One region of the Paenibacillus sp. Mc5Re-14 genome, then DNA from elsewhere that is predicted to be linked to it. Evidence: riboswitches for the same ligand, from Rfam matches in the RefSeq annotation. Region 1 holds a riboswitch; each other region holds the start of a gene.
The links. A riboswitch is a leader RNA that binds a small molecule or an ion and turns the genes downstream of it on or off. The one in region 1 is predicted to bind glycine.
Positions count from the first base shown of each region.

Region 1 (3,124 bases):
GGTGTGGTTATTGACCGTGTAGAAAACAAGCAACAAGCGATATATCAAGCATTGCACCATCAATTTGTAGCAAGTGCACTGGCGACCAAACGGGGACATGAGATCATTCCGGGTGCTCAGATCGGCTGTATGCTGGCTCGCATTGAAAGCTACCCACATACGTGTAACCCAGAGGATATTCTGAAAGCACAGCATGAAAATCAAATGAATCTGTTCTTTACGGATGTGCATGCTCGTGGGGAGTATCCCAACTATATGAACCGCTATTTTGAAGAAAATAATATTGTGATCCAGACAGAACCCGGCGATGCTGAAATTTTGAAAAATAATACGGTTGATTTTATCTCATTTAGCTACTACATGACCTTGACCGTATCGGCAGGTCCAGAAGGAGAAAAGGCAGCAGGGAACCTGATTGGCGGTGTGAAAAATCCGTATTTGCAGTCCTCCGATTGGGGATGGCAGATTGATCCGATCGGCCTGCGTGTTACACTAAATACGTTTTATGACCGTTACCAAAAGCCGCTGTTCATCGTGGAAAATGGCCTGGGTGCGTACGATAAGGTAGAAGAGGACGGCTCTGTGCATGACACGTATCGCATTGATTACTTGCGTCAGCATATTGCCCAAATGAAGGAAGCCATTGCTGACGGTGTTGATCTGATTGGTTACACCAGCTGGGGTCCTATCGACCTTGTGAGCATGTCTACTTCCGAAATGTCCAAGCGCTACGGATTTATTTACGTTGATCTGGATGATGACGGTAACGGAACGCTCCAACGCTCCAAAAAGGACTCATTTAACTGGTATAAAAATGTGATAGCAACCAATGGTGAAGAATTGTAATTCTATATCGTTTTGGCGGGTACAGCAGAGAAAATCCTTAGGATGCAATCTGCTGTACCCGCTTTTTGTATAGACACCCTATTGATTCGTCAGAGGGCTTCACAAATTTTTCACTTGTAATACGCTGAAAGTTTTCTGTATAATAAATAAAAATTTCATATGTCTGGTTGATGTTTGCGGGAGATGGAACGAAAGTTCCGACCGAAGGGGCAAAACTCTCAGGTGCTTAAGCTGATTTACAGCAACAAGCAGGGACCGTAAACGGACAGAACTCTGGAGAGACCCTTAATTGGGCGCCGAAGGTGCACCGCAGATTATCATCTGCTTAAACTCTCAGGCAAAAGGACAGAGACGCGAATAACCTGTGACAGGGAATACTCTAGGCTTTTTAGAGATAAAATCCTGTACAAATTGGTTTATTTTTCGTGCCTTTAACCTCTCCAGGAGTCGAATCAACGGATTTGACTCTTTTTTGTTTTTTAATATGCTGGAGGAGCGGGTTGAAATGAATTTGGTACATTTATTAGAAACAATTGACAGTTGGATGTGGGGAGCGCCGCTTCTAATTCTCGTCATGGGCACTGGGTTGTGGCTAACGATTCGTCTGAAGATGCTTCAGATTATTCGATTGCCCTTAGCGCTCAAGCTAATTGGTAAAGCGCCGGACGAAGGCAGCGGGGATGTCAGTAGCTTTGGAGCATTGAGTACGGCACTCGCAGCTACTGTAGGTACGGGAAGTATCGTCGGTGTCGCAACAGCGATCAAACTGGGTGGGCCCGGTTCATTATTCTGGATGCTGGTTGCAGCTTTTTTCGGGATGGCAACCAAATATGCGGAAGGGTTATTATCCGTTAAATACCGTGTTAAAGACCGGAACGGACAATTTTCGGGTGGACCGATGTATTATATTGAAAACGGGCTTGGCCGCCGTTTCAAGCCGCTGGCGATGTTGTTTGCCTTTTCTGGTATTCTTGTAGCACTATTTGGAATCGGTACTTTTCCGCAAGTAAAGGCTATCGTTTCTTCTACGGAAAGTAGTTTTGGCGTGCCAACAGTAGTTACAGCAATCATTATTTCCGTGTTGACGGCTGTTGTTACGATTGGAGGACTCAAAAGTATCGCCAAGGTATCCACAAAGATTGTTCCATTCATGTCGGGGCTCTATATCGTGGTTTGTTTAATCGTACTCATTAAGTTTGCAGGAGAGCTTCCTCATGCGATCGCACTAGTATTACAAGGGGCTTTCTCGACAACATCTGCGACGGGTGGATTTGCCGGAGCCACGATTATGCTGGCGATGCGAAGCGGAGTTGCCAGAGGGATCTTTGCAAATGAAGCTGGTTTGGGAAGTGCGCCAATCGCAGCAGCAGCAGCTAAGACGAAATGGCCCGCAGAACAAGGACTAATATCCATGACGGGCGTTTTTATCGATACGATGATTATTTGTAATTTGACAGGATTTACATTGCTGGTTACGGGAATATGGAGTGGAAATGATGATGGAGGTCTGATGACTCAACATGCGTTTTCCAGTGCCTTTCCGGCTGGAGCAGAGCTCGTGACGATTAGCCTTATTTTATTTGCGTTCACAACGATACTTGGCTGGAACTACTACGGGGAACGCTGTGTTGAATATTTGCTTGGGGTCAAGTGGATTAAACCATACCGTTATCTGTTCATCATACTGGTTGCCGGAGGCGCGTTCATCAAGCTCGATGCCATCTGGCTGCTGGCAGATATTTTTAACGCAATGATGGCTTTTCCGAACCTGATTGCATTGCTCGGCTTGTCGGGAATTGTCGTTGCCGAAACTCGCACTTATATGAACTCTTTGTATCCTAATAAGAAAAAGGGCATTCTTGCAGGTGCCAATGTAGGGGCGGCTATCCAAGTAGAAGAAAAAGGACAAACGATCAATTCATAAATAATAAAAGGGAGTGCTCTCAGCCATCACAGGCTTGAGGACACTCCCTTTTAATTGTTATAACGATGCACGCAAAATAGCTAAAATATCTTCCTGTTTCAGCTTTTGATAATTACCGAAACCTCCGTACTCCATTTCACGGGCCGCAATGCTTGCGATGTTTTCCAATTCTTCATCATTAATGTTGTAATCGGCCAGGGTAGAAGGGGCACCAAGACTTGTCCAGAACGCACTTAGACGGTCAATACCTTCCAAGGCAATTTCTCTGTCAGTTTTACCTACAGTGTCCAAGTCGAACATACTGAGCATCAGCCGCTTCATGCGTGCAGCATCCTGATCCACTGTATGTCTCAT
Region 1 is NZ_CVPD01000001.1:3,795,323-3,798,446, forward strand. It holds gene BN1546_RS17260 (glycoside hydrolase family 1 protein) at 1-846, shown strand, start outside; glycine riboswitch at 1,110-1,205, shown strand; gene BN1546_RS17265 (alanine/glycine:cation symporter family protein) at 1,352-2,770, shown strand; gene BN1546_RS17270 (iron-containing alcohol dehydrogenase) at 2,828-3,124, opposite strand, start outside.

Region 2 (3,124 bases), 1.7 Mb from region 1:
GGAGATCGCAGCATAAGGCCCTTCCGCACGGCCTCCACCGTTATAGACACCTTGGTCTACAGCATTACCCCATTTTTTCGTACCTGTAGGGATATAGGCAATTCCTTTGGCTTTGGTAGGATCAATAATAGCCAGCGTAGATCCCGCATGCATGGCAATCGAGCGTACACCCTTGGTAATGCCAAAGGATTGATCTGCGGTTACAATGTCCGTAGCATTCACGTCGCCAAGCGCATTATAACGGAAACGAACACCAAAGTTGGTTGCCAGCCAATCGGAGCTAGTTAACCCCTGCATCGCCGGTGATGCTGCTTCTTCTGTAGTCATCCCTTTGGCCGGATTAGTATAGGCTCCACGACGGTAGCCATTCATAACCTCAGAGGAATCCCAACGGTTTTTGTTACGGTCCGCATTATAGTGGTCGGAGATGAAGAAGACACTTCCCCCGTTATTCACATATTGCAGCAGGGCAGCCTGCTCGGATGCCTTAAAGGCAACATTCGCCTCACCGATGATGAACACATCATATTGGCGCAGCTTATCATAGGTTATGGCCTGTTCTCCATAAGTAAAAGGAATGGGACGGTTCAGTTGGTCCACTGTAAAACCTACATTACGCAATCCATTGGCAAAGTCGGAGAAGGCGCCTTCAATAACCCAATCTGCTGCCCCAGCCGTCTGTGCGTGCGTATTATCGAACAGCACCTTTTTGCCTTTGCCATCCGGCAGTGTAGTACCGGGTTGACCCGGATTTCCAGGTTCAGGTTCGCCAGGTTCACCTGGTTCCCCCGGCTCGCTTCCGTTCACCAGTTCAACAGTGCTTGGACTTTTCACTCCACCAAAATTATTGTAGGCGCCAAGTGTACCCGTCACACGGATTTTGCTGCCAATCAGCTCAGGATGGCCTGTTAGCCCAAATTGCCCTCTGTACGCTGATGTCAGCTGTACATCCAATAGATTAGACGTGCTTCGTTCATTGGCCTGGTCGGCAATCAGTACGTTAAAATCATTCGCAAACGGAGAAGAAAAATTAGCCGTTTTCGATCCGGTAGCATGTCCGACGATGTAACCTTCCACCGTCACTGTGCCTCCACTGCCTTGGCGCTGGAGTGCCTCGGCTACTGTCAGTGCTCCCTCCGCTTTGACCTGACCGAATGGAACGAAGATCCCGATCAGCAGCGATACGATCGCTGCCAGATGCAGCACCCCTTTCAAACGTGAACCTGTGAACCGCAAGCCTTTTACCATACGTCAATATCCCTCCTATAATTCCATAAATGTAATTGTCCTCTATCAGATTAGCTATCAATCTTCTAATTCCTTCCTGATTTCATCCATAATTATGTAAATTTTATTCTTATTTATCGGAAACTCACTTGTTTATGTAAAAATTGAACCCTGCGATTGACACCGAGCACAGCATACATTACGCTAAGAAAGATATGTAGAACGGTATACGCGAATGAAGATGACGGGAGAGTCTGTCCAGGGGCTTACACGCTGGCGGCACCGAAGGAGCAAGACGCCAACACCCGGCTGGCGGATAATCTCTCAGGTCCATGTATCGTCATCTGACGCAACTCTGGAGAGAGCGCAAGCCACCCAAGGGGTAAGGCGGTAAGGACACCGCACGAAACTCTCAGGTAACGAGGACAGAGATAAGGGAAACTTCCTTATCCTGTCCTTTTTTGCGCTCACATTGTACGTCAGCATTAGGAACCGTCATAGCCGCGCAAAAACGCGGAAATACCATATACTATGGTACTAGAACATACAGGGGGCCACACCATGCGTTTCAAAGATGTATTTTCCATTATCGGTCCGGCCATGACCGGACCTTCCAGTTCACACACTGCAGGCGCGGTGCGGCTTGCACGCGTTGCCCGTCACTGGCTCGGGACGCAGCCTGACCGTGCCCGCATGACACTGTACGGCTCCTTCGCCGACACATACAAAGGACACGGTACAGACCTGGCGCTCATCGCAGGACTGCTCAATTACGATACAGACGACCACCGAATTCCAGATGCCGAGCAATGGGCGGAGCAGGCCGGTATGGCCGTAGAATTTGCCGTAAGCGGACTACCCGCCCCCCATCCGAACACCGTCCGTTTTGAGCTGTGGAAGGGTGAGGATCAGCGTACACTGCTGGGTTCCTCCATCGGCGGTGGCAGCATCCATGTCCAGCAGCTCAACGAATTCCGAGTCAACCTGACCGGAGAGCTGTCTACGTTGGTGCTTCTTCACTCGGATAAGCCCGGTACATTAGGTGCAGTGACTTCAGCGCTCGGCGCTGCTGACATTAACATTGCCTATATGCACGTGGATCGCAAAGGTCGGGATGGAGAAGCACTTACCGCCATCGAAACGGACAGTCCTCCTACGGCTGAATTAATCGCAAACCTACGATCCTTACCACATATGTACGAAATTAAAATGATTAATTTGAAAAAAGGAGCTGAATCTGATGCGATTTAGCCATCTGCATGAAATCAGCGCTATATGCGCTGAGGAATCCACCACGATTGGCCGCCTGATGATTCAAGAGCAGGTACAAGAGACGAATTCAACGGAAGAAGAAATCTTCCGCCAAATGTCTGATTATTATGAAGTCATGAAAGAGGCTGTTCATCGCGGTCAGACGCAAGACACCGTATCCCGCAGTGGATTAACGGGCGGCGACGGCAAGCGCTTAGCCGAATATCTGCGGACTGGGGAAACCTGCTCCGGCGATGCCTCCGCGCTCGCCATGGCTTATGCGCTCTCCGTGTCGGAGGTTAATGCGTCCATGGGGCGCATTGTCGCCACGCCCACTGCAGGTTCATGCGGAGTCATCCCCGGTGTGTTCATTAGTGCGCAGGAGCGGTTCGGCTGGGATGATGAGCATATGGTGCACGGCTTGTTCGCAGCCGGAGCCATTGGCTACGTCATCGCCAACAATTCCTTCATTTCCGGCGCGGAGGGAGGCTGTCAGGCTGAAATTGGTTCAGCCATCGGGATGGCCGCTGGCGCTATGGTCGAGCTACGCGGTGGCACACCTGAGCAGGCCGTTCACGCCGTAGGCCTAGCGCTCAAGAACACGCTCGGTCTGATATGCGACCCCGTCGCCGGACTCGTCGAGATT
Region 2 is NZ_CVPD01000001.1:2,063,149-2,066,272, forward strand. It holds gene BN1546_RS09385 (DUF6359 domain-containing protein) at 1-1,248, opposite strand, end outside; glycine riboswitch at 1,463-1,577, shown strand; gene sdaAB (L-serine ammonia-lyase, iron-sulfur-dependent subunit beta) at 1,789-2,478, shown strand; gene sdaAA (L-serine ammonia-lyase, iron-sulfur-dependent, subunit alpha) at 2,468-3,124, shown strand, end outside.
Region 2: another riboswitch for glycine. It lies ahead of sdaAB (L-serine ammonia-lyase, iron-sulfur-dependent subunit beta); the one in region 1 lies ahead of BN1546_RS17265 (alanine/glycine:cation symporter family protein).

Region 3 (3,124 bases), 220 kb from region 1:
TTATACAAAAACTGAGCGGACTAACGATGCTCTTATTTAATTCAATATCCATATAAAAAATCAGAATAAAGCGCTATTATTTCATGCTGTATTGCTCATTATTGCTCATCCGAAATCAACTGCTCGTACTGCTCCGCAGACAGCAACTTGCCCAGAGCTTCCTCGACATCATTGCTCATCTCTACTTCGATCATCCAACCCTCTTCATAGGGTGATTCATTCACCAGCTCAGGTGTACTTTCCAGAGCTTCATTTACTTTCAAAACGGTTCCCGTCACCGGAGCAAAAAGATCGGATACGGTCTTCACCGATTCAATTGTACCAATCTCCGCCCCCTGTCCAATCGTTGTTCCCGCCCCAGGTAATTCCACAAAAACAATATCACCCAATTGATGCTGTGCAAAGTCTGTAATGCCGATCCGCAACGTCCCATCCACTGTGCGCTGAACCCACTCATGTTCGTCTGTATACCAAAGTTGCTGTTTCACTTCACTCATCCTGCTTCGCCTCACTTCCACATGAATAAAATGCTTTTGATCACCTGTATTAGACAGGTTAAGATTATGACAACAAGAACATCCATGTCAATAATACTAACAAAAATACTTCATACCAACTCATATAGCGCAGTCCATAAAAAAATGATAACTTGTAACAAACGCTTACATATCCTTATTTATATAATAAATGTTTTTCATATTGTTTTATATGACATTTTTATTGACATTTTGAATGGATTTGCGTATTAATGGGTTATAGTAATTGCTTTTGAAAATACCTCGACAACTGCAAACGCGGATGAACGCGGAGGGAGAGACTACCAAAAATATTCGCATCGCTGTTGTCGTTTGTGAGACAGTTGGGCACGCGAATCGGATCAAGTTGTTATCTGCAAAACCGGGTAACATACCGTTGATCCAAAAGGTAGCGCCGAAGGAGTAAACTTGCATTGCAGGTGAATCTCTCAGGCAAAAGGACCTCTGCCGGACGCATCTCTGGAGAGCATCCGTGAAAAGAGCGGATCACCCAAGGGGAAACCTGGTTCACACCGGGGTAACTTTCTGGTATCAAGGACAGAGCTGAAAGAAGAGTATGGACTGCCGTCTATACGTTTCTTTTAGCCTGTCTTTTTTGTTTAGCCGATTACACTGGATAGGAGTGAAAAAATGTCTAATTTGCGAAGAACACCACTATATTCGTCCTACGGGACGCAGCCCGGGGTTCGTTGTATTGACTTTGGCGGGTGGGAACTCCCCGTTCAGTTTAGCGGCATTCAAAAGGAGCATGAGGCCGTCCGACAACGTGCAGGTTTATTCGATGTATCGCATATGGGCGAGTTCTTGGTTGAAGGCAAAGAAGCTGAGGCTTTTTTGCAACAGGTAACTACGAATGATGTCAGCCAGTTGGAACCGAGCCAAGCACAATATTCACTCCTGTGTTACCCCGATGGAGGCGTAGTGGATGACTTGCTTGTATATTGCAAAGGACCAGAGCGCTACATGCTCGTTGTGAATGCCTCCAACATCGACAAAGATTGGGATTGGCTCATACGCCACGTACCAGCATCGGTTCATCTGGAGAATGTGTCTGATGCGATAGCATTGCTGGCATTACAAGGACCGGAAGCAGCACGTATTACCGCAGCCGTGACAGATACAGATATTACGAATCTGGCATCTTTCCGATTCCATGAGAACGTGCAATTGTTCGGAGCAAAAGCACTTGTCTCGCGAACTGGATATACCGGCGAAGACGGTTTTGAATTTTATATCCCTGCTGAGGAAGCACCCGCCGTGTGGGATGGTTTGCTTCGTTGCGGTGAATCGTATGGACTGATTCCCGCTGGACTTGGTGCTCGCGATACGCTGCGCTTCGAGGCACGGCTCCCGTTGTACGGACAGGAGTTATCTGCCACAATTTCACCGCTTGAGGCTGGTTTAGGTTTCTTCGTCAAGTTGAACAAAGGAGATTTTATCGGCAGGGAAGCACTGCAACGTCAAAAAGAACAAGGAATTCCTCGCAAGTTGATCGGGCTGGAAATGATTGACCGCGGTATCCCGCGCGCTCATTATCCGGTGTTCGCTGAAGGTCAACGCATCGGTGAGGTCACAACGGGTACTCAATCGCCCACCTTGAAGCGTAATCTGGGGCTGGCCCTGGTGGACAGTCGTTTTAGCACCCTATCGACACCGCTGGAGGTCGAAATTCGTGGTAAACGCCTGCGTGCGGAAGTGGTCCCAGCCCCCTTTTATAAACGGCTACGCTGATCTTAATCCTCTTCATTCTAAAAAAGCGATCATGTCAGATATAAAATTCTGGATTTTCCAATTAAGACTATGTATTAACTAATTTACTATCTAAATTTTGCTTTTCGAAAGGAGCCAGAACCTATGAAGCAGCATCGCTATCTCCCCATGACCGAACAAGACCAAACCGAAATGCTGCGTGTGGTGGGCGTATCATCCATTGATGATTTATTCAGTGACATTCCAGAGGCTATTCGATACCAAGGGGAACTTCCTCTTTCCTCTCGGCTCGACGAAAGAGCCTTAACTCGCCACATGGCCGAGCTGGCCGGACGAAACGCCAATACAGATACACATGCCAGCTTTCTTGGTGCAGGTATTTATGATCATCATATTCCATCCGTTATCCAACACATCACCTCACGTTCCGAATTTTACACAGCCTACACCCCCTATCAGCCGGAAGTAAGCCAGGGCGAGCTGCAAGCCATTTTTGAATTCCAGTCGTATATTTGCGAATTGACAGGTATGGCGGTAGCTAATGCCAGCATGTACGATGGGGCTACAGCTCTGGCGGAAGCGGGCTCATTGGCCGCTTCCGCCACGCGTCGTAAACAGCTTATCGTATCAAGGTCTGTCCATCCAGAGGCACGTCAGGTATTGGCAGCCTATGCACGCGGATTGGACCTGGACATTGTGGAAATCGGCTGTTCGGATGGCGTAACGGATGTCGATGCGCTAGCAACGGCCGTATCGGAACAGACGGCGGCTGTTTTGATCCAAAATCCCAACTTTTTCGGAGCCGTGGAAAATCTGAAGCCGATGGCTGACCTCATCCATGCGCATCAAGGGCTTATGGTTGTTAGTGCCAATCCACT
Region 3 is NZ_CVPD01000001.1:4,020,212-4,023,335, reverse strand. It holds gene gcvH (glycine cleavage system protein GcvH) at 99-497, opposite strand; glycine riboswitch at 799-990, shown strand; gene gcvT (glycine cleavage system aminomethyltransferase GcvT) at 1,167-2,267, shown strand; gene gcvPA (aminomethyl-transferring glycine dehydrogenase subunit GcvPA) at 2,391-3,124, shown strand, end outside.
Region 3: another riboswitch for glycine. It lies ahead of gcvT (glycine cleavage system aminomethyltransferase GcvT); the one in region 1 lies ahead of BN1546_RS17265 (alanine/glycine:cation symporter family protein).